3 regions of the Paenibacillus wuxiensis genome follow, and region 1 is predicted to be linked to each of the others. Evidence: predicted binding sites of a transcription regulator. Region 1 holds the regulator's gene; each other region holds the start of a gene.
The links. Region 1 encodes LexA, which represses DNA repair genes until DNA is damaged. Its sites were predicted from a motif close to CGAACATATGTTCG; they were not measured.
Positions count from the first base shown of each region.

Region 2: the regulator LexA is predicted to act here: its motif matches at 1,771-1,784, upstream of recA (recombinase RecA).
Region 3: the regulator LexA is predicted to act here: its motif matches at 5,247-5,260, upstream of addB (helicase-exonuclease AddAB subunit AddB).

Region 1 is NZ_JBEFZI010000001.1:573,335-580,826, forward strand. Features, by position in the region: gene ABN764_RS02605 (LysE family translocator) at 389-1,021, shown strand; gene ABN764_RS02610 (DUF817 domain-containing protein) at 1,081-1,899, opposite strand; gene lexA (transcriptional repressor LexA) at 2,403-3,032, opposite strand; gene ABN764_RS02620 (LysM peptidoglycan-binding domain-containing protein) at 3,309-3,671, shown strand; gene ABN764_RS02625 (DUF896 domain-containing protein) at 3,851-4,066, shown strand; gene ABN764_RS02630 (methyltransferase) at 4,131-4,661, shown strand; gene ABN764_RS02635 (HAD family hydrolase) at 4,718-5,524, shown strand; gene ABN764_RS02640 (FixH family protein) at 5,811-6,257, shown strand; gene mtnD (acireductone dioxygenase) at 6,395-6,937, opposite strand; gene metH (methionine synthase) at 7,103-7,492, shown strand, end outside.
Region 2 is NZ_JBEFZI010000013.1:118,700-126,191, forward strand. Features, by position in the region: gene pgsA (CDP-diacylglycerol--glycerol-3-phosphate 3-phosphatidyltransferase) at 1-210, shown strand, start outside; gene ABN764_RS25545 (competence/damage-inducible protein A) at 338-1,606, shown strand; gene recA (recombinase RecA) at 1,859-2,917, shown strand; gene ABN764_RS25555 (regulatory protein RecX) at 2,988-3,668, shown strand; gene rny (ribonuclease Y) at 3,972-5,519, shown strand; gene ABN764_RS25565 (TIGR00282 family metallophosphoesterase) at 5,653-6,447, shown strand; gene ABN764_RS25570 (stage V sporulation protein S) at 6,649-6,909, shown strand; gene ABN764_RS25575 (dipeptidase) at 7,115-7,492, shown strand, end outside.
Region 3 is NZ_JBEFZI010000007.1:286,376-293,867, reverse strand. Features, by position in the region: gene ABN764_RS17735 (UvrD-helicase domain-containing protein) at 1-1,518, opposite strand, end outside; gene addB (helicase-exonuclease AddAB subunit AddB) at 1,496-5,098, opposite strand; gene ABN764_RS17725 (DUF1835 domain-containing protein) at 5,381-6,358, shown strand; gene ABN764_RS17720 (class I SAM-dependent rRNA methyltransferase) at 6,516-7,492, opposite strand, start outside.

The DNA.
Region 1 (7,492 bases):
CACTCGAATGAAATAGTGTACTTAAATAGAACGCAAGTTTCACCGATGGGAACGAAATCAATACATGACATTATTTGCAGTTGAGTTGGATAAACGAGGTGAGGAATTTAATGTACGTGCATTATCTGATCACCCAGGAACGATTGTAACGAATTCACCTCAGAATTTATCGGATGAAGAAATGCACTCAAATGGAGCTTTTGAGTAGTTAAATATGATGAAGTATTTACGTCCTCTTACATACATATCAATAGGGGTTCATTTTTAGTATGTGTCAACTTGCCTAAAATTTTCAAGTTTGTCATGCATAAATATATAATATTATGTATTTATATAGTATAGTGTATATTGGCTAGCAACTATTACATATAGAAAGTAGTGTTGGAAATTGAATCTTTTCTTCACGTATTTACTAGCGGGGCTTGCCGTTGCAATGCCTGTAGGTGCCATGACCGTTGAAATGACGAAGCAAGGGATGAAAAAGGGATTTATGCATGGCTGGGCTGTTGGATTAGGTGGGATGACCATTGACTTTTTATTAATCGTTGCCTTATATATGGGCTTGGCTTCCGTGCTTGCCATCCCTGTTATTCAAATCCCTATGTGGCTTATCGGAGCATGCTTTTTAATTTATTTAGGCTATGATTCCATCAAAAACTCGGATCAAGGCATTACATTGGCCGGCGATAAACCAAATGCATCATTTTTCAGTTCCTACCGAAATGGACTGCTCGTCGCTATATCGCCAGGTAATCTTGTATTTTGGATTTCCGTTTTTGGTGCGGTGCTATCTGATTCGTATGATACGACACAACCGGCAAAATTTCTAATCGTAGGTGCAGGAATATTAGCTGGTATCCTCCTCCATGATGTTGGGTTGCTTGCCATTGTGGCTGCCACGAGAAGAGTAATGAGCCGAACTATGATTAAGCGGATGTCTATTATCGCAGGACTGATTTTATTTGGGTTCGCGGGGTATTTCTTATATGAGTTTTTAGTAGCAATTCAAGGAATACTGTAACAAAACCTAGAGCTGTTAGGGCTCTAGGTTTTTTGCTTTTGTATTTAAAAGGTTGTGTTTTACTTCTGAAATGTCGACTCATTGAAGCGAGTATGACTATTTCTCTTGAAGTGTCCTCCTTTTACATGCTTCAGATGGGCGACGATCATGAAGGAAACGATCACAAGCAAAAACCATGAGCTGAATTTTCCCCACTTTACGAGATTCCAGCCGTTCGTCTGATGTGGATAATACCATGCGCCCAAGAAAGTCCCGATGTTTTCAGCCACCCATATAAAAAATCCGATTAAGACGAACGACAGAACAATCGGCATTCTTCGTGTCACGCCTAATACGGTATATTCCACGTAGGTTCTAAAGAAGATGACGAATAGCAAAATCATCAAAACCCAACGCAAATCGTAAATGAAGTGATGAGTCATGAAGTTGAAGTAAATCGCCGCACCTAGCGGAATCGTTAACCAAGCAGAAGGGTATCGATTTACCTTGACCTGCAGTCGTCGCCACGCTTGACATAAGTAACTTGCCACACTTGCGTACATAAATCCGCTATATAGAGGAACACCCAGTATTTTAGACCAACCGTCTTCCGGATAGCCCCATGATCCCATGTGGATTTTAAATATTTCAAGTGCAAGACCGATGAAATGGAACATACAGATTACTTTACATTCATCCATTGTTTCTATCCCAAACCGGATCATTAGAACCTGCGCCAAGATACAAACAAGCAATAGGAAATCATAACGATGCATGAATGGAATGTCAATGACCTTCGTGAGTGCCAACATCGCGAAAATATAAGCGGGGAACAAGCAGGACATTGCCTGGTGCCAGCCAAAATTGAGGAATGATTTTAGTTTGAAAAAGTTATTCATAGTTATCTCCTACCTTGTGTTCGTGAAAATGAATTTTGAACAGTTATACGAGGTGTATCATTAGGTATTATCCTATTCAAATACATGCTTTTAGTCAATAAAAAATTATTGTTATACAATAAATATTTATTGCTAAAGTTGATGTGTGTATATATTCGATGTGGTATAAATCTCTCGAACGAATAGGGTTCATAAGAGTGGACAGTGGTGAGGTTGTTACGGTGAAGATAAGGAGAGAAAGTCGAATTTTATGAATAGAAAAGAGCGTTAATTTTAACTTCCAACTTAATAGGCCAAATATGGATGCAAACAGAAGTGTTCCGTATTGGGTTTTCGTTATACCCGGTCTTGTTCATAAGGCCACTCCTGCAAATGAAAGGTACTGCTTCTTTTCTAGATGAGATTGTTCAGGTACTGTTCAGCAAATGAGTTGAAATAATGAGAAAGCAAAAATGCCTCGCTCCCTTCTTAAAAAGAAGAGAACGAGGCATCAATGTAATGTCTTAATGAAAATCACGGAACAAACCAATAACTTTGCCCAGAATCGTTACATGCTGTAAGCGAATCGGTTCATAGGTTGGATTTTCAGGCTGCAAGCGGATATGATCCTTCTCACGATAGAATGTCTTAACCGTTGCTTCATCTTCTTCAGTCATGGCTACAACGATATCACCGTTGTTCGCTGTCTGCTGCTGACGCACGATGACAAAGTCGCCATTATGTATACCAGCCTCAATCATGCTGTTACCCATGACCGACAACATGAATACATTCTCGTCATCTCCCACCATATGCATAGGAAGAGGGAAGTAATCTTCAATATTCTCTGTTGCGGTAATTGGCTCGCCTGCAGTTACTTTCCCAACGACCGGCACGCGTGCGAAGGAGCGAGAGAAGTCTGTTGAACGTTCAGATTGATCATGGCTAAGCAGTTCAATAGCACGAGGCTTCGTAGGGTCACGGCGAATGAATCCCTTCTTCTCGAGTCGATCAAGATGACCGTGAACAGTGGAACTGGATGCTAGACCAACGGCTTCGCCTATTTCACGAACAGAAGGCGGATAACCTTTAGCTCGAACTTCATCACGTATAAAATCAAGGATAGCTTGTTGACGACTTGATATTTTAGACAAGGGTATCAACTCCAATGAATACTCTTTTGACAAAATTATACCACAGAACCTCCGTTCGTACAAACATAAGTTCTAAAGATTCTGCAGAAAAAGATTGTGAGAAGTTCGTAAATTACGAGAGAGAAACAAGAGAAAGTTAAATGAGGCTAAATGCTTATTTTTCGATAATATAAAAAGGGGAACGAACGTTCTAAAAAAACATTGACTCAAACGTGTGTTCGTGTTAGATTAAATTATACAAGATAACAGAACAAGTGTTTGGGAGATGAGTCATTTATGATGTATACAACATATCGTTCAATCTATAAGGTGTCGACAACAGCTTCACAACCTATTCAGAAGAAGCGTTTGTTTCCTTTACGTGTTCGATTCATCATGAGCCTGATTGTATTGTTGTTCATTACTTGTGGAAGCATTGTTCAAGCGCTTGGCATGGATGATAGCCAAACGGAAATTGTAAATGGAGCTGCTGTGGAGCGCGTACTTGTTCAGCCTGGAGATACACTCTGGGGGATTGCATCCTCTTATAAGCCAGAACATACGGATACGCGTCAGTTTATATATGAAATCGTTGAGATGAATCAATTGAAAGGTGATATCTTACCGGCAGGAGAAGTATTGCTCGTTCCGATCCGATGAGTCGGGGTCATTGTCGAATTTACGGTTGAGAAGCTTTGCATTCCGATACATAAGAGCAGAAGGTTGGAGGCCCGAAGAGGCCTCTTTTTTGCGATATAAAAGCTTTCTTGCTGCTTGCTTGACAAGCTGTTACCTCCATGTCAAAGTAGAACATATGCTTACACACATGGAGGTACCTGATGAATATCGACAAGCTTATTGCACGAATTAATGAATTGGCCCGCAAACATAAGACAGTTGGGCTGAGCGATGAGGAAATGGAAGAACGCGCGAAACTGCGCGAGGAATATTTGGTTCTATTCCGCAAGCAGGTACGCAATCAATTAGACACTATTCGCTATGTAGAAGATGAAGAAGGAACAGATAACTCTGGATCGAACGGGATCGTTCATTAAATGAACCTTCATCGATAACGATGGATTCACATTATTCGTTTACTATACAGGGGGTTGCGAATTCATGTCTCGCAGTTGGGAACGTAAAGTCCGTCAAAATAGTGAAAAGTTAAACAAACAGCGAATGAAGCAAGGCAAGCCGACGTTCGCTGCTGGCAAGCCTGCGCACGAAGAGTTTAAAGGACGCAACTTCATTATGCCAATCGCTTTGATCGCCTTCGCCATTATGTATGGATTGTTGGGCGGTATCATTACGGACAATCAATATCCAACTCTATATTGGATCACAATCGTGTGTTACGTCGGATTGGGGATTATATTATTCCTGAGAAGACCATTTCTTCGTGTTGGAGCAGGTGAGGTATCTACGATTCGCTGGAATCGTCTCCGTACTCTCTCTGCAAAGGATATGAAGAAAATTGCGATCCAACCTGGTTATGTTGTTATTGAACACACGGGGAAAGGTGCGAATTGGATTTTCTCGCGAGTGCTGAATCGTTATGATACGAATGCAATGGGGGAACGTCTTCGTTCCTTTGCAAATCAACATAAGATTGAATTCGAAGATACATCGAAGAAAGACTCGAAAAAATAGAGAAATCCGATATAGAGGATTCGTTATCATTGTCGCTGTGATGGGAGAGATGAAACTTGGCTATTCGTGCTGTACTGTTCGACCTGGATGATACTTTGTTATGGGATGAGCGTTGTGTTGAGGAAGCTTTTGCTGCAACTTGTAAATACGCGCAAGATAAGACTGGGGTCAATGCAGAACAATTGGAAGCATTCGTTCGTCAAGCTGCTCGTGAATTGTTTGCCTCTTATGAGACTTATCCTTTCACACAGAATATTGGGATTAATCCCTTTGAAGCGCTGTGGGGGAGATTCGCGGAGGGAGAACATCCTGAATTTCGATTGTTGGAACAGCTTGCGCCGATGTATCGACAATCTGCATGGACACAAGGTCTTCAAGCCGCTGGTCAACCTAATGATGCATTAGGTGCCGAGCTGGCGGAGCGATTTATGAGTGAACGTCGTTCTCGTTCGTATGTGTACGATGAGACTTATGAGGTGCTGCGACAATTGATTGCGCAATATCCTCTATTGTTGTTAACGAACGGATCGCCTGATTTGCAGCAGGAGAAGCTGAATGGAGAGCGTGAGCTTCTATCCTATTTCGATCATATCGTTATCTCTGGACATCATCCACAAGGGAAGCCTGATCCAGAGCTGTTCAAGCACACGATGTCATTGCTCGGCATCGAACCGCATGAAGGGATCATGATTGGCGACAAATTAACGACGGATATTCTAGGCGCGCAGAATGTTGGCATGCATCATGCGTGGCTGAACCGCAAAGGCGTTGAATTGTCTGGCAATATTCACCCTGAATATACGATTGCAAGCTTGCGTGAAATTGAGCAAATTATTGATGAGATAAATTCGAAGGAATCATAAATCGGCGGGAATGTAATTACTTACTCCGCGTGTATGACAAAGAGGCCTGTGGGAACACAGGCCTTTTTGATATACGGTAATCTTCGCAAGGTGTTGGCAAGATTAGTGTGAGTGCCTTGATTTGATTACCCTCCACATGAAACTACAAGGGTAAATGTGACAAATGTCATAGGATCGTCACACAATGATGCTCATTATAGCCCAATGGAGTCATGAGGAATTGGAGAATGCTGTCTATAATGTGATACGATAAATCTAGGATACAGTTGAGGAGTGAACGACGATTATGTTCAACAATAAGAGTAAATTAATCGTACTAACAATGGCAATAGGAGCAATGCTATTAGCCGGTTGTGGAAATAGCTCGTCAGCAGGTGGTGGTCATGAAGGACATGCAGGTCATGGCTCCAGTGATAAACAGGACAGCAAAAATGAGATGCCAGCAATGATTAAGGTAAACTTGCAAGTGCCGGAAGAAGTCAAAATCAATGAAGCTGTCACCATCTCTGCACAGGTCACACAAGAAGAGAAAGCGGTAGATGATGCAGATAAAGTAGAGTTCGAGTTGTGGCTGGATGGGGCTGACCACGAGAAGATTGAGGGGAAGCTCACGAAAGATGGCACGTATCAGATTGAGAAAACGTTTGATAAGGCTGGTACCTACACGGTCATTTCTCATGTGACTGCACGTGACATGCACTCGATGCCGAAGAAGCAATTTACTGTAAAATAAGAATCTAAATACATAACAAGAATTTATGCGAAGAAGGGGCAGCCTCAGAGGATCCAAATCGGGATCTTGTGGGGCTGCCCCTCTTAATATCAGTAATGGGACGTTTTTTATCGATTATGATTCCGATGATTCAGGAATTACGCCTGTTGGAAAGTAGGATCCGAATACGGATGCGCGATCCATCCTTCTGTTTCAATGAAGAGTCGAACTGCAACAATTTGACGATTATCCATCAGAGTGAAGTAGTGCGGCTTTTCTTCAGGGACGGAAATTACATCCCCAGCCTCCAATTCAACATCCATATAACCAATGTCGTCGCTTCCCTTAATTATGAAAATACCATTTCCGGCCGTAATAGCTCTTACTTCGTCTTCTGTGTGCGTGTGAACCTGTTCAAATTTCTTTAGCAGCTCTTCGATATTGGGAGTAGCGTCTGATAAAGAAATCAAATCCCACGTACGATAGCCCCGTCTTTCAGCCAAATCACGGATTTCTCCTTCATACGTGTCTAAAATGGCTTGCTTCTCTTCATCGGATAGTACGTACTTATCACGCAAAGATGGGGCAAGTTTGTTCGGATCCCAGTGTTCATACAGCACTCCTTGCGCTGATAGGAAAGAACGAACGTTTTCTTCGCCACTTATGATTTCGTTCGTGTTTCGGATACGTACCTGTGCCATTTGCAAAATCCCTCGTTTCCCAATGCGATTTATTTATTTAATTATAGTACAGAGGAAATGTTTGGGCAAGAAACATTTTACGATGACTCATTCATGAGTCTTTTCTAATCGGATCACATCTGCTAAACTAGGGTTTAACGTTTAAGACAGAGGGTGGGCAGAGCGATGAAAACGAGAACGATACAGGAACAACTACAAGAACGCATTCTCATTTTAGACGGTGCAATGGGCACGATGATCCAGCAAGCCGATTTAACGCCACAGGACTTTGGAGGCGAACAATTGGATGGGTGCAATGAGATGTTAGTCCTGACACGTCCAGATGTCATTTCTAGAATACACGAACAATATTTAGAAGCGGGCGCAGACATTTTAGAGACGAATACGTTCGGGGCTACCAGTATCGTGCTTGCCGATTATGATATTGCTGATCAAGCACGTGAGTTGAACGTTGCCGCGGCGAAGCTTGCTGTCGAGGCAGCTGCAAAATACAGCACACCAGAATGGCCGCGTTTCGTTGCCGGTGCTATGGGGCCGACGACGAAGACTTTATCG
Region 2 (7,492 bases), on a different contig from region 1:
GGAACTGTTGTTGCTGCAAGCAAGTGGGGGAAATGGAAAACAGCAACCCAAATTACGGCGATTGCAGCGATGCTGCTGAACAATTTCCCATTTGCGTTCGTTCATTTCCGGTTTGACATCTTGGCGACTTGGGTCGCTGCGTTAATTACCGTATACTCGGGAATTGACTACTTTGTAAAAAATAAAAATGTGCTTCACCTTTCGGATTAATAACGGAAGCTGATAGGTTAATAGGTGCTTTTTCCATAGTTCCGGCTCTCCGGGCAGGAAGGGGCACCTATTCGCATGTATAGACTAGTAAAATGCTTGATAACGACTTATAGGGATGGTGGTTGGCATGAAAGCAGAGATCATTGCAGTTGGGACAGAACTGCTGCTGGGACAAATCGTCAATACGAATGCGCAATATATTTCGCAGCGACTGGCAGTGGTTGGTGTAGATGTGTTCTATCATACGGTTGTTGGGGATAATGCTGTGCGGATTCGACAATGTATTGAAACGGCATGCAAGCGTTCCGATCTGCTTATCTTCACGGGTGGTCTAGGACCGACGATGGATGATCTGACGAAGGATGTGCTAGCGGAGATGTTGGGCCGCAAGATGACCTATGATGAGCCCGCAATGGCCAAGATGACCGAGATGTTTGCGGGGCGCGGCATACAAATGGTCGAAAGCAATAAGCGTCAGGCGAATGTGATAGAGGGCGCTGATGTGCTGAAGAACTCGACTGGGCTTGCTGTAGGAAATGCCCTGCAGCATGATGGTACTACCTATGTACTGCTTCCTGGACCACCTCGTGAAATGAAGCCGATGCTCGATGATGAGGCGATTCCGTGGTTGAAGAGCCAGCAGCTCATTGATCAATCTTCATTATATACACGGATGCTGAAATTCGCAGGCATCGGTGAATCTGGGCTTGAGAATGCTCTTCTAGATCTCATTGAACAGCAGACGGACACAACGATTGCCACCTATGCTAAGGAAGGCGAGGTTCTCGTTCGATTAGCCGTCAAAGGGACAGATCAGCACGAGGCAGATGTGAAGCTTGATCAGGTTGAACGGGAAATTCACAACCGATTGGGGATGCATTTGTATGCTACCAAGGATGTATCTTTGCCAGATGTGTTGGTGGAGCAGTTATCGCAGCTTGGCCTGACCTTGTCCGCAGCAGAGAGCTGTACGGGCGGGATGTTCGCGGACATGATTACAGCTGTTCCGGGAAGCTCGCAAGTATTTGCGGGCGGGGCGGTAACCTATTCGAATGAGATGAAAGAGCGCATTCTAGGCGTGCCTCATGAACTGCTCGAGGGTGAAAATGCGCCTGGTGCGGTCAGCGAGCCAACAGCCAAGGCAATGGCTGAAGGGATGCGTGATATTGCAGATACGGATTTCACAGTTGCCATAACAGGCGTAGCAGGACCAGCTCACTCCGAGCGGAAGCCTGTAGGCCTCGTTTATATTGCGATTGCGGAGAAGGGCCGGGAAATCGTAGTGGAGGAGCTTCGTTTGAACGGAGATCGAGAAGGAATCCGCCGCCGCACTGTATATGCTATTATGTATCGATTGTGGAGAAGGCTGCAGGATCGAACAGTACATATTCATTAACAAATGTTGACAAATGAAGTAGTTGAGGATACAATCGAATCATAAGATACGGAAGAACCGTAACGAAGTGTATTTACACGCTTTGTTGCGGTTTTTTTTGTTGGTGTACTCGATGTGTGTATATGGATAATATGTAAATAAAAGTAATAAACGTTCGTGAAAAACGAATGTATGTTCGAAAAAATGCTTGGCAAACTGAATAAAACACGTTATGATGTATATATCAAACGAATCAGTGAAGGAAGTGAGTTTGTGTCAGATCGTCGCGCTGCGTTAGAAATGGCTTTGCGTCAAATTGAGAAACAATTCGGTAAAGGTTCGATCATGAAACTTGGCGAATCCAATCACATGCAAGTGGAGATTGTGCCAAGTGGATCGCTTGCATTAGATATAGCTCTAGGAATCGGTGGTTTGCCGAGAGGTCGTATTATTGAAGTATATGGACCGGAATCTTCCGGTAAAACAACGGTTGCACTTCATGCGATCGCAGAAGTACAGAAGACGGGTGGACAAGCTGCATTTATTGATGCGGAGCACGCACTGGATCCAGCATATGCGAACAAGCTTGGCGTTAATATCGATGAGCTCCTGTTATCCCAACCGGACACAGGGGAGCAGGCGCTTGAAATCGCGGAAGCATTGGTACGAAGTGGTGCAGTAGACATTATCGTTATTGACTCTGTTGCTGCACTTGTGCCGAAAGCGGAGATTGAAGGCGAGATGGGTGATTCCCATGTCGGCCTGCAAGCACGTCTAATGTCGCAGGCTTTGCGTAAATTGTCTGGTGCAATCAGCAAGTCGAAGACGATTGCGATCTTTATCAACCAGCTTCGTGAGAAGGTTGGCGTTATGTTCGGTAACCCAGAGACGACTCCTGGTGGCCGTGCCTTGAAGTTCTATTCCAGTGTTCGTCTTGATGTGCGTCGTGTTGAGACCATTAAGCAAGGTACGGACATGATTGGTAACCGCACTCGGATTAAGGTCGTTAAGAATAAGGTTGCGCCTCCATTCAAACAGGCGGACATCGATATTATGTATGGTGAAGGTATTTCTCGTGAGGGAAGCATCGTCGATATTGGTACAGAGATGGATATCGTGCAGAAGAGCGGTGCATGGTACTCCTTCGAAGGTGAGCGTCTGGGTCAAGGCCGCGAGAATGCCAAGCAATTCTTGAAGGAACATTCGGAGATTGCCCTTACAATCGAAAATCAAATTCGTGCAGCAAGCAATCTGACTACAACAATCCCTGATAAGGGTGTCAGTGAAGATGACGATGATGCATTTGAATTGGAATTAGGTGACGACGAATAATTTGTTGTTAGCTCAAGCACCTTCGCGTTAAGCGAAGGTGCTTCTATGTATTTGTATGGAGGAGAGTCGTTTGAAGGATAGCGAACGCATCGTAACGATTACTCGTGTAGAGCGAATCGAGAGGCAGGCAGGCCGTTATAAGATTCATTTCGATGGAGCGGAACCGCTAGAAGTGCATGAAGATGTGATGGTAAAGTTTCGGTTATTGAAAGGTACTGAGTTGTCTCTGGACTCGCTCACGGAGATATTGCGCGCAGACGAAGGGAATAAGGCCTACGTGCAGGCGATCAAGTATTTGCAACGCAAACCACGTACTCGCATTGAACTCGCCCGTAAGCTAGCTCAGAAGGGCTATGAGGATGGGATAGTGCAAGAGGTGCTTGATCGTCTGGAACGAGAGTGGCTTGTCGATGATAAATCATATGCGATGCAATGGACGCATCAGCGCTTGAATCGACATATGAAGGGGCGGCGATGGATTCAGCATGAGCTGAAGCAGAAGGGAGTCCAAGAGCGGCATATTGAGACAGCTCTTCATTCGATAGACCCAGATGAAGAGTGGGACAGTGCATTGACCGCAGCTCGCAAAAAATGGCGGCAGACAAAGGGAGAACTGCATCTGCGCAAGCAGAAGGTCGCCGCATTCCTTGCACGTAGAGGCTATCCAATGGATATGGCTAGGCGCGCAGCTTACACTGCAGCAGATGAGCGCAGTGAAGAAGAGGAAGTTTCCCACGACATCGAGGAATAATAAAATGACCACTCACGTCATTTGCTTGACAATATCTTTTCTTGAATAATAAAATGAACATGTATCTTTATTTTCACGAGATCAATCTCCTCTTCCAGAGATTGATTTCTAATGATTCATTTCGCCAATTTACTGATTTCCGATTGTCGCCTCAAGGCGACGCCCGTGTATGCGCAAGGCATACACATAAGCTGGCGTATTCGCGCCAGTCCATTGAGTTAATTAATGAATAGGGAAACTTGAAAACCACAAATGTAACCTGTCCCAAGCAGTGCTTGGAGGAACCAACGGGGAGGTGAGGCAATGAACGTTCAACTTTGGCTCGCGATCGTTCTCGTTGTGGCCGCATTGTTCTTGGGGTTTGGAATCGGATACCTGATTCGCAAATCGCTTGCCGAAGCGAAGATAACGAGTGCTGAACACGCCGCGGAACAAATTATGGATGGCGCACGCAAGGAAGCTGAAGCACTGAAGAAAGAAACGGTGTTGGAAGCAAAAGACGAAATCCATAAGCTTCGTAATGAAGCGGAGAAGGACATCCGCGAACGACGGAACGAAGTTCAACGACTCGAAAGACGCTTATTGCAAAAAGAAGAGTCGTTGGATAAAAAGTTAGAAGCGCTGGAACGTAAAGAAGAACAAGTAGCTGCTAAAGAGAGACGAATCGAAGAAACACAAGAACAGGTCGATCAAATTTGTCAGCAGCAAGTTACAGAATTGGAACGCATTTCGAATCTGACGATGGAAGATGCGCGTACAATTATTTTGACGAATGTAGAGCAAGAAGTGCGTCATGAAACGGCACAAATGATTAAAGAAATCGAGCAGCAGGCTCGTGAGGAATCGGACAAGCGCTCTCGTGAGATTATTACGATGGCTATCCAACGTTGCGCTGCAGATCATGTCGCAGAAACGACGGTATCCGTTGTTGCATTGCCGAACGAAGAGATGAAGGGCCGCATCATCGGACGCGAAGGACGCAATATCCGTGCGCTCGAGACATTGACAGGAATCGATCTCATCATTGACGATACACCTGAAGCGGTTATTCTGTCCGGATTCGACCCGATTCGCCGTGAAATTGCAAGAACATCTCTTGAGAAGCTCGTTGCAGATGGACGTATTCATCCAGCACGCATCGAGGAGATGGTGGAGAAATCGCGCAAGGAAGTGGACGAGCGTATTCGCGAATACGGAGAACAAGCTACGTTCGAAGTCGGTGTGCACGGATTGCATCCTGATTTGATCAAAATATTGGGACGTTTGAAGTTCCGTACAAGCTACGGACAAAACGTACTGAAGCATTCTATGGAAGTGGCTTATCTTGCTGGATTGATGGCAGGAGAGCTCGGAGTGGATGTAACGTTAGCCAAACGTGCCGGGCTGTTGCATGACATCGGAAAAGCGTTGGATCATGAAGTTGAAGGATCTCACGTCGAAATCGGCGTAGAGTTGGCGAAGAAGTATAAAGAACATCCTGTAGTCATTAACAGTATCGCATCCCACCATGGCGATTGTGAAGCAACATCCGTTATCGCTATGCTGGTCGCTGCGGCTGATGCCTTGTCAGCAGCAAGACCGGGAGCTCGTAGGGAAACGCTTGAAACATACATCAAACGACTTGAAAAACTGGAAGAGATTTCGGAGTCGTTCGAGGGCGTTGAGAAATCATACGCGATTCAAGCGGGACGTGAGGTTCGCGTAATGGTACAGCCGGATAAGATTGATGATGCGGAAGCGTATCGCCTCGCTCGCGAGATTACGAAGACAATTGAGGGCGAATTGGATTATCCGGGGCATATTAAAGTTACGGTCATTCGCGAAACCCGAGCGGTTGAATATGCGAAGTAAGATGCACATATAGGATTTGGAGAAGTGGCCTTATTAGGCCACTTCTCCCTTTTAGGAGATATAAAGCGGCCTCTGCGATCGATCGTACCGATCAGGCTCGAATAGAGGTTGCTGCAAGGAGGACTCAGGCTAGATGAAAGTAATGTTTATCGGTGATATCGTCGGAAATACAGGACGTAAGGCTTTGAAGCAGCTTCTTCCGTCGCTCAAGCAAAAGCATAACCCACATATTATCATTGCGAATGCTGAAAATGCAGCAGGAGGCAGAGGCGTTACGGCGGCCATTGTCAAGGAATTTGCTGATTTAGGCGTGCATGGTTTTACGATGGGTAACCATACGTGGGACAACAAGGATATATTCGAATGGATTGACGACGAGAAGCGCATGATTCGCCCTGCGAACTTCCCGCCAGGAACACCAGGTCAAGGCCATGCGGTCATTAAGGCCAACGGCAAGGAACTGGTGATTGTCAACGTGCAAGGCCGTACATTCCTGCCGGCGATTGATTGCCCTTTCCGCAAGACAGATGAGATCCTTGAGTCACTCGGCAAGAAGCCGCGTGCCATTCTTGTTGACTTCCACGCTGAGGCTACATCGGAGAAAATCGCGATGGGATGGCATCTGGATGGCCGTGCATCACTCGTTGTAGGAACGCACACGCATGTTCAGACGAATGATGATACAATCCTGCCAGGTGGAACGGCATACTTAACAGATGTCGGCATGGTTGGATCCAAGGAAGGCGTACTAGGCATGGAACGGGAAGCTGTACTGCGCAAGTTCAAGACACAGCTGCCTGTCCGCTTCGTCGTTGACGAAGGGAAATGGCAGTTCCATGGACTTGTCGTCGAGATCGATGAGACAACCGGCAAGGCAGTTAAGCTTGAGAAGATCCGCGTCCGCGAAGACGACTGGATCATGGAATAGGAATACGAAAGCGTAGCGAGGTCAGTGCGTTGGCACTGGGCCTCGCTTTTTTTTATGCACAGAATCTGTTTCGTTAGGAAGATGCCTCAGGTTCATCGTGAGGAAGTGAAGGAATCTGCATTGTGAAGGAATTTTTAGGACTTTCACGAATATGTTTTAATAATGGAGTCTAACCTTAACAATCCCGAGGAGGTACTTTCCATGGAAGTATTAAAAGTTTCAGCAAAGTCCAATCCTAATTCGGTAGCTGGAGCGTTAGCAGGGGTTTTGCGTGAACGGGGAGCAGCCGAACTGCAAGCAATTGGCGCAGGTGCCTTGAATCAGGCGATTAAAGCCGTTGCCATTGCACGGGGATTCGTTGCGCCGAGCGGTGTGGATCTGATTTGTGTTCCCGCTTTCACGGATATTGTCATCGATGGAGAAGATCGGACTGCAATCAAACTGATAGTTGAACCCAGATAATATACGTCGACAGTGGTGCGTAAGTAATGAATTTATTCAGCCTGTTTACAACGTAAGCAGGTTTTTTGCTTTGTTCTACCTCGGGAGCAGATGGGTTAAAGATGAGATGCAATGGGACAAGCGCAGCTTGGTAACTAGAACTAGAACATAAACAGCTGCCTTCACCGGATTACGAATAAAGAAGCTGAGAAGGGGACGTAGAATTATGAGCCAACGGATCATTGATTTTCATTGTGATGTTCTGTACAAGATGCTGTATGAAGGCAAGTTGGATTTTATGAGCAAGGATGCATTAGATATTACGCTGCCGCGCATGCAGACCGGTCAGGTAGGGATGCAAGTATTTGCGGTATTTCTGGAAGAAGCATTGATTAGCGGTCAGCCGCAATTTTCTCAAATCTTGCGCTGTATTGACCTGCTTCGTGAACGCATATGCTCGCTGCCTGATGTGTCCCTCATTCGCTGGCGTGAAGATGTAGAGCATTGGGAGCGTTCGCCACAGTTAACGGGTACTCTGCTGTCTATAGAAGGCGCTGATGGGCTGGAAGGCGACATGGTGTATGTGCGGACTGCATATGAGCTT
Region 3 (7,492 bases), on a different contig from region 1:
AGAATAAGATTCATATTTGCTCAAGAACAGACCTGGTTCAGCAAGGCGGAAGCGGTAAATACTCTGCTTAACGTCCCCTACCATGAAGCGGTTGCCAGCGCCGGAACGCGTAATCAGATTCACAATCGCTTCTTGAACCATGTTCGTGTCCTGATATTCATCGAGCAGGATCTCAACGTATTGTTCTTCATACTGTCTAGCTGCTTCTGAAGGAATCGTATGCGCTGGTGTCGAGTCTGGATGGCGCAATATTCGAAGGCAGTAATGCTCCAAGTCCGAAAAATCCAGCCATCCCTTCTTGCGCTTTGCTTCCTCAAAGCGTTCACCGAATTCAATGACAACATCAGCCAGCGTATGCATGATTGGGGCTATCACGTTCAGTTCCTGTAGAAATTGCTCTGGTGTTCTGCGGAACAATTCGTCCCGCAGCTGCTGCAGCCTCGCTTTTGCTTGGTCGCGAAGACGCTTCACCTGCTCCTGCAGTGATTTATCGTACTTATCTCCCCGGCAAGCAGCCAAACGGCCGAACGCCAATAAGTCAAATGAGGAGAAAAGCCTCTCCCATGGTTCATGTTCAGCGGCCTCAGCCAATGCAGCAGCACCTGACAATTCCTGAATTAGTGCCTCCCGATAGGGCTCAGGGCCTCCAGGAGCGTCCAATAATCGATACGCCTGCCGCAGCAGTTCTACAATTCCATTCAAGGTCAGGCGTGCATCCTGCATAACACTTGTCGTCCAAGGTGACTTGCCCAGTTCTTCCACCGATTGCACCTCGAACGAAGCGGCCATCTCCTTCATCCATTCATCCGGCCATGGATGACTGCGCGAGAAGTCGAACAACTGCTGCACTAAGCGGAATGCGGCTTCATCGCTGCGTTCCCCGCTGAACCAATCAACCATTCGCTTGAATTCCGAGTGACCGTCCGCATAGCGCTGTTCAAACAATTCCTCCAATACGTCCTGCCGCAGCAGCTCTGTCTCCGTGTCATTTGCTATGCGAAAGGCCGGATCGAGCTGCACCGATTGGAAATGGCGCTGAATAACCTCTAGACAGAAGGAATGCAGTGTCGTGATAGAAGCGCGATTCAATAGCGCCAGTTGACGGCGCAGATGCTCAGAATCAGGCTTCGCCTCCAATTCCCGCTCCAAGGCAAGCCGAATACGCTCTCTCATCTCAGATGCAGCCGCCTTTGTAAAGGTTGCAACAAGCAGCTGGTCGACATGGACGGGTTGTTCTTCATCACTAATCGTCCGAATAATACGCTCCACGAGAACCGCTGTCTTCCCTGATCCAGCAGCAGCTGCGACAAGCACATTTTGTCCCCTGTCAACGACAGCACGCCATTGTTCATCTGTCCAGGTGCTTCCTTCCGGCTTATCTGGCAGCACCCTTACTGTAGGCGATGCCTCTACAGCATCCGAACGAGACTGTGTCCAATTCAGCAGATCGAACTCCAGCTCCTGCTGCCGCTTGCCGCCGAGCGCTTCGTCCCCATTATGATTTTCGTTCTGATTCATTGTCCGCTGCTCCTCCTTCCATCTTCATCCACACTTCGTCCTTCGTCATCCGCGGCAATACATGATAGTCGTTGCCTTCGGTCAACTCATCGAATTGACAGACTGGCTTATAACTGCAAAAATCACATGCCTTCTTCGTCCCAAGGCGATAAGGGTCTATCCGAACATCACCATCTGTAATCCGGGTTCCGATATCTTGGATCACATGGCGAGCCGTTCCCCGCAGCATATCCCATTGCTCCGTAGTCGCAACAGATGCATTGCTGTAGAACGACCCATCCGCCTTCACCGCAACCGGGAGAATGTCTGAATACCCTTTTTCAAGCGGCTCATCCATCAAGGACACAACTTCGCGATCCGCCAGGACGAGTCCACGCATTTTATATTTCTTCATCATTTGCTCATAAGCTTGCTCCACACTCATTCCATTCGCCGCCTGCAACAAAGGATTGTGAACATGGAAATAGAGTGTGCCAGCGGGCAATGCCGACGAGCCGAGCCACAGTTCCGCATACGTAATCAATACATCCAAATAAGTGAGCATTTGCAGCGACAGACCGTAATACACTTCCTGCAGCTTCAAATCTGTCGAACTCGATTTATAGTCAATGACGCGAAGCAGCACGCCGTGGTCACTGTCCGCCTTGTCCACCCGGTCAATCCTTCCGATGATCTCCATCGTACATCCATTGCTTAGAGTAAATCGAAGCGGCGGCAGCGGCTTGTCCGGACCAAAATCCATTTCCAGTCCAATTGGCTCAAACTGACCTCTGCGAGCATGCTCTCCAAGCACGGAAGCAGCACGGCCAACGATTCGCTTCAGCTTGAGCGAGATATGCTCATAACGCTTCGAGCTAAGCAGAATCTCCCCTTGCAATTTTGGGGCAAGCATATCCACGATACGATCTGCTTCTGCTCGACATTCATCCGCCGACAGCGCTGCCCAAGTTCGATTCGAGCTCTGCAAATCTATGGCAAAGCGGCTGAGCGCTGCATGGAACAACTGCCCGATGTCTGGAGCCTCCAATCGATATACCCGACGTTCCTTCAGCTTCAAGCCATGGGAGGCGAAGTGCGAGAACGGACAGGCTACGAAGCGCTCCATGCGAGACACACTGGTTCGCAAGGCAGTACCGTACAAGTGACGGCTTGTGGTCGGAGTAAGTGTCTCTGCTTGATTCCGATACAATAGCGAGCCCATCAGCACCTTCAGCCGATCATGCCATGCTGGCTGCGCGGCGAACCAGCGGTATACATCCCACCATATATTCGCCATTGGTCTTCCTTGGCGCCACTGTCGCAGCTGAACAATCAGGTGTTTCAGCGCAGATTCCGGATAGACAGCGAATTCCGATTGCTCCTCCTCATTCATGAATTCATTCGGCTCAGCCATGACGAGCCGCTCTTGTACACGTGGGAACATGCCGCGTACATGCCGAACCACCTCGGACGGCAGCAATGTCTTCCCTTCTTCATCAGCGAGTGCGTAGCTAATCCACAGACTGTCGCTAGGCGTCGCGAAGGACTGATAAATTAAGAACCGCTCGTCCAGAAGCTTGCGGCGGACGCCAGGCGCGAGCTCCATGCCTATCTGCTGCAGAGTGTCCCGTTCATGCTCCGTAAGCACGCCATCCTCAATCGGACGAGCCGGTATAACGCCATCGTTCACGCCAAGCATATATAAGTGCTTAATTTGGCCGGGTCTTGTCCGATCCATCGAAGCAATGAGCACTTGATCCAGCGCTGGCGGAACAAGCGCCATCTTGATGCTCTCAAATCCGGTATCCAGCATGCCGCCGAACAATTCAATGCTCATCTTCTCTTCGCCGACCATCTCTACCATTTGATCCAATATATCTAAGAGAGCCCCCCATATTTGCCGATGTTCCCGTGATAGTTGAACCTCTCCGTCAAGCAATGCATCTTGGCTCATGCGCTCCAGCTTATGAGGCACACCAAGCGCCATCCAGAACGCATACATAGCCTCGCACATGCCGCGAACGTTCGAGCTCGCCTTCATTGCGCGTGCAAGCTCAGCAATCGGATCGGCAATGATGCTGCGGCATTGCTCCACCCACTCTGGAGCATGTCTTGGCCGTTCAACAGCCTCAGCTTCTTCAGTTGTGCCCTCCGCTGCTCCATCTGCATGATCAGGATCAAGCGACATTTCCGGCATTGCAGGCCATGGACGCTTGCTTGTCCACCTGCCCCCTTCGATGCCGCATGCAAGCACATAGTTCTCCAACTTGTCAAAATGCTCTCTTGTAATCGAACCATCTTCGGCCAGCAAAAAATCGGTTTTGACAAACCGAAATACTGCGTCGTATTTCCAATTGCCTATTATGATATCAAGCACCGCTCGCGTCATCTCAACAAATGGATGATGCAGTACTGATTTCTTCTGATCCGTAAAATAGGGAATCCCCGCCTCGGTGAATACCGTATCAATCAGCTCACCATAATGTGCAATGTTCCGCACCATTACCGCCATGTCCCGCCAGCGTACCTGCTCGTTGCGCACACGCCGCAGCATTTCCCCAGCAACCGCTTCAACCTCGGCGCGGCGATGTACTGCCGCCTGCACCGTAACCTCTCGCTTCGTATCGTGATCGGACGCATGGCTATCCTTGCTCTTCACATTAACTTCCGGTTCACGATAGGGCACTTTGCGTTCAAAATGCCGCTCCAGATGAGCAAGCTTCGGAGAAGCTGTATAACGAGGAAGTGGCGCTTCCTTCGAGTCAAGATGCGTTATGCTTCCGATGTCCACGCCAAGCGTATCGGCCATCTCTAGCAGCTTCAGCATAGTAGTTGCCGTTGGATGGAACAAATTCAGCTCATGCGGAACTTCGCCAAGCGCATAAGCCTTATCCAAACACAGCGTCACACTTACATTCGGCGCATGGAGAATGAGCGAAGCGAGAACCGCATATTCTTGTGGGGTAAATCCGTGAAACCCGTCAATCCAAATATCAGCGTTCTTCACGTACTCCGATGCTGCAACACCCTCGGACAACCGAGCAAGCACGTCTTCCCCATCCAAGTAACGACCAGCCAATTCCGATTCAAACTCATGCAGGATGCTGGAAATGTCGCGAAGCTTCGCGGATAACAGCGGTTGTCCTGTCATGTGAGCGTCCAGAAAAGCAAGATGCTCCTCAACTTCACTGGACTCTACTCGATACCGCTTCATCTCATCAAAGAGATCGTTAAGCTTCTCGATAAATCCGAATTGTTCTGCTGCACCCGCAAATAAAGGCAAATCTGACTTGCGGCGCTGCAAAATCTTGTAGAGCAGCATCTTCTTGCCCTCTTCATTGATCGCTGTTAGTGCAGTGCCGCCAGCCTCTTGCATGACGCGATACGCAAGTCGCCGGAAGCTTAGTACTTGCGCTCTCAATATGCCAGCGATTCCATCCTCACGAATGAGTGCATGCTCTGCCTGAAAGGTTGCCTGTTCGGGGACTATCCATATAATCGGTGCCCCGTCCGCTTGGCTGCGAAGCTCATCTCGTACGCTTCTTAACACATGCTCCGTCTTGCCACTGCCGGAACGACCGATGACAAAATGCAACGACAAAGTGATCCCTCCATTTCCCTAAATGCGATTCATGGCATCTACTTGCCACGATATGATACACTATGATCAAACCAATAATTGGTATATAATTTCGGTTACACCCGATTCTAGCATTAGGTTTCATTATATCATATTTCAAACTAGCGATAGAACACATGTTTGGAAACGATGCCGATATTCGCCATCTGCTTCTTGTGAGTTGCAGTGCATCACGTAACTTCGTAATCGAAGGCGAGGCTCATGTTCAACCTACCCTCTATTCGAATAAGGAGGCTGATTGTCATGATACATATTGTCAATGGAGATTGTACTGCCATGCAGCTCACCAAAGTCGCCGAACAGCTGTGGAATGAGCAGGTATGGGTATATTCAGAGCTGCTGACCGAAGGCCCCGTATACGCTAGGCTTGAGCAGTATCTGGCTTATCGAGCGCTGCAATTGGAGCGAATGTGCGGGCTGCCTTCCACTGTTTTTTTGCAAAGAGGGAATGAACAGGAACGCACGTGGAAATCAGATATTTTGCCTGCTCAAGAGATTGCATTATGGTTCGAACACGATCTATTCGACATCACCATGCTGCTCCGCTTAGTAGATCGCCTGACACAAGAGAATGCGCATGCCAAGCTATATTGGATCGACATCACCTCCATTGCTGAACATGATCGCTATCTCGGATTTGGGGTGCTTACGGGAGAGCAGTTGGCCCCTTATCGAGATGCCGCCATACGGTTATCCGCTGAGCGCATCGAATGGATGCGTTCTGCTTGGATTGCGTATACAAGTCCAAACCCACTGAAAATTGCACAATGGGTTCAGGAATCAAGCAGTATCCCTGCTCCATTTTGCGCTATTACGGAAGCGCTTCAATTCCACCTCTCCCGTTACCCCTCAACACAGGATGGAATCGGGATTGTCGAGCGATCCACGCTAGGCGCTGTTCAAGATGGGGCTGTTACATTTCAGAAGTGCTTCGAGATTATTCGCAATCAACTGCCGCAATACGGACTTGGGGATATGCAGTTCTGGGGATACCTGCGCCGAATGACCCGCGGAGAAGCTCCGTTGCTTGAGCTATCTCCCTCTTCATCCTCCTTGCCGGAACCTCTCAAGTCTCCATTAGCCGATGCTGGTCACCTCCTCTTAACCAAAAGCGGCCAGCAGGTACTGGATGGCACTCTCAACTGGGCTCAGTCTGGTGGATATGGACGCTGGCTTGGCGGCGCATTTATTACCCGATCGACAGCTGGAATAAGAGCATAGAGTGAAGAAACCGAAGAAACTCAAATATATGCTAACTGCTGACTTTATCCCATAAATACAGCAAGCGCCATTCATTGCAGACGATCCCAAACCTGTCTGCAATGAATGGCGCTTTTCTTGTTTATTCTTCATTTATCCAATCGATACTTTAGAAAGATTACTTCGATCGAACCTCGAAGATGGCGAACTTCAAATAATGGCCTTCATCCACTCCCGCAATTTGCGGGTGATCCTTGCCGGCAGGACGCCATTCGACAAGGCGCAACACTTTGCCTGCATCCTGGGCTGCATCCAATATCGACTGCATGAACATGTCCGGACGCATATGATAGGAGCAGCTTGCTGTCACAAGATAGCCGCCTTCATTTACTAGCTTCATACCATGCAGATTGATGTCCTTATAGCCGCGATACGCGCCTTCGACAGCGCCTCGCGTCTTCGCGAAGGCCGGAGGATCCAACACGACGACATCCCACGTACGACCGCCTCCAGCAGTCATCGGCTTCGAAGTATCTACCTTCTTCGCACCGGATTCTCCGCTCGCCCGCTGCGTGCGCTCCTCCAAGCCGTGAACATGCTCGCGCAAGTAGGCAAAGGCATCCGCAACGACAAATTCGACACGATCTGTAAAACCGTTCAGTTCGACATTGCGCTTCGCACTCTCGATCGCATGCTCGGAAATATCGAGACAAGTGACCTTCTTGGCCCCATATTTACAAGCATTCAACGTGAAACTTCCTGTGTGAGAGAAGCATTCCAACACCGTTGCTCCATCCCACCACGGGAACGTAACCGGCTTGCCATTCGCATTAAGAGGCAGGTTCTGCACGGTTCCATCCTCTGCCTCTACTTCACCCATGCGGATGCCGCTGCGAGCTCCCCAGCCTGTCATAAGCGGCGCAATGGAAGCGCGGTTCTCACGCTGGTCGAAGAAGTAGCCTGTCTTCTGTCCTTCTATGATATCAACCTCAATGATAAGCCCATTCTCCTCCACTTGGACATGGCGCGGACAATCTCCGTACAGCACACCTGTCTTCAGTTCAAGTCCCTCACGCTCGCGAATTGGCACATCGCTGCGCTCGTAGATGCCTTGGGGCTGCATGACATCGACTAGGGCTGCCACCAACGCTTCCC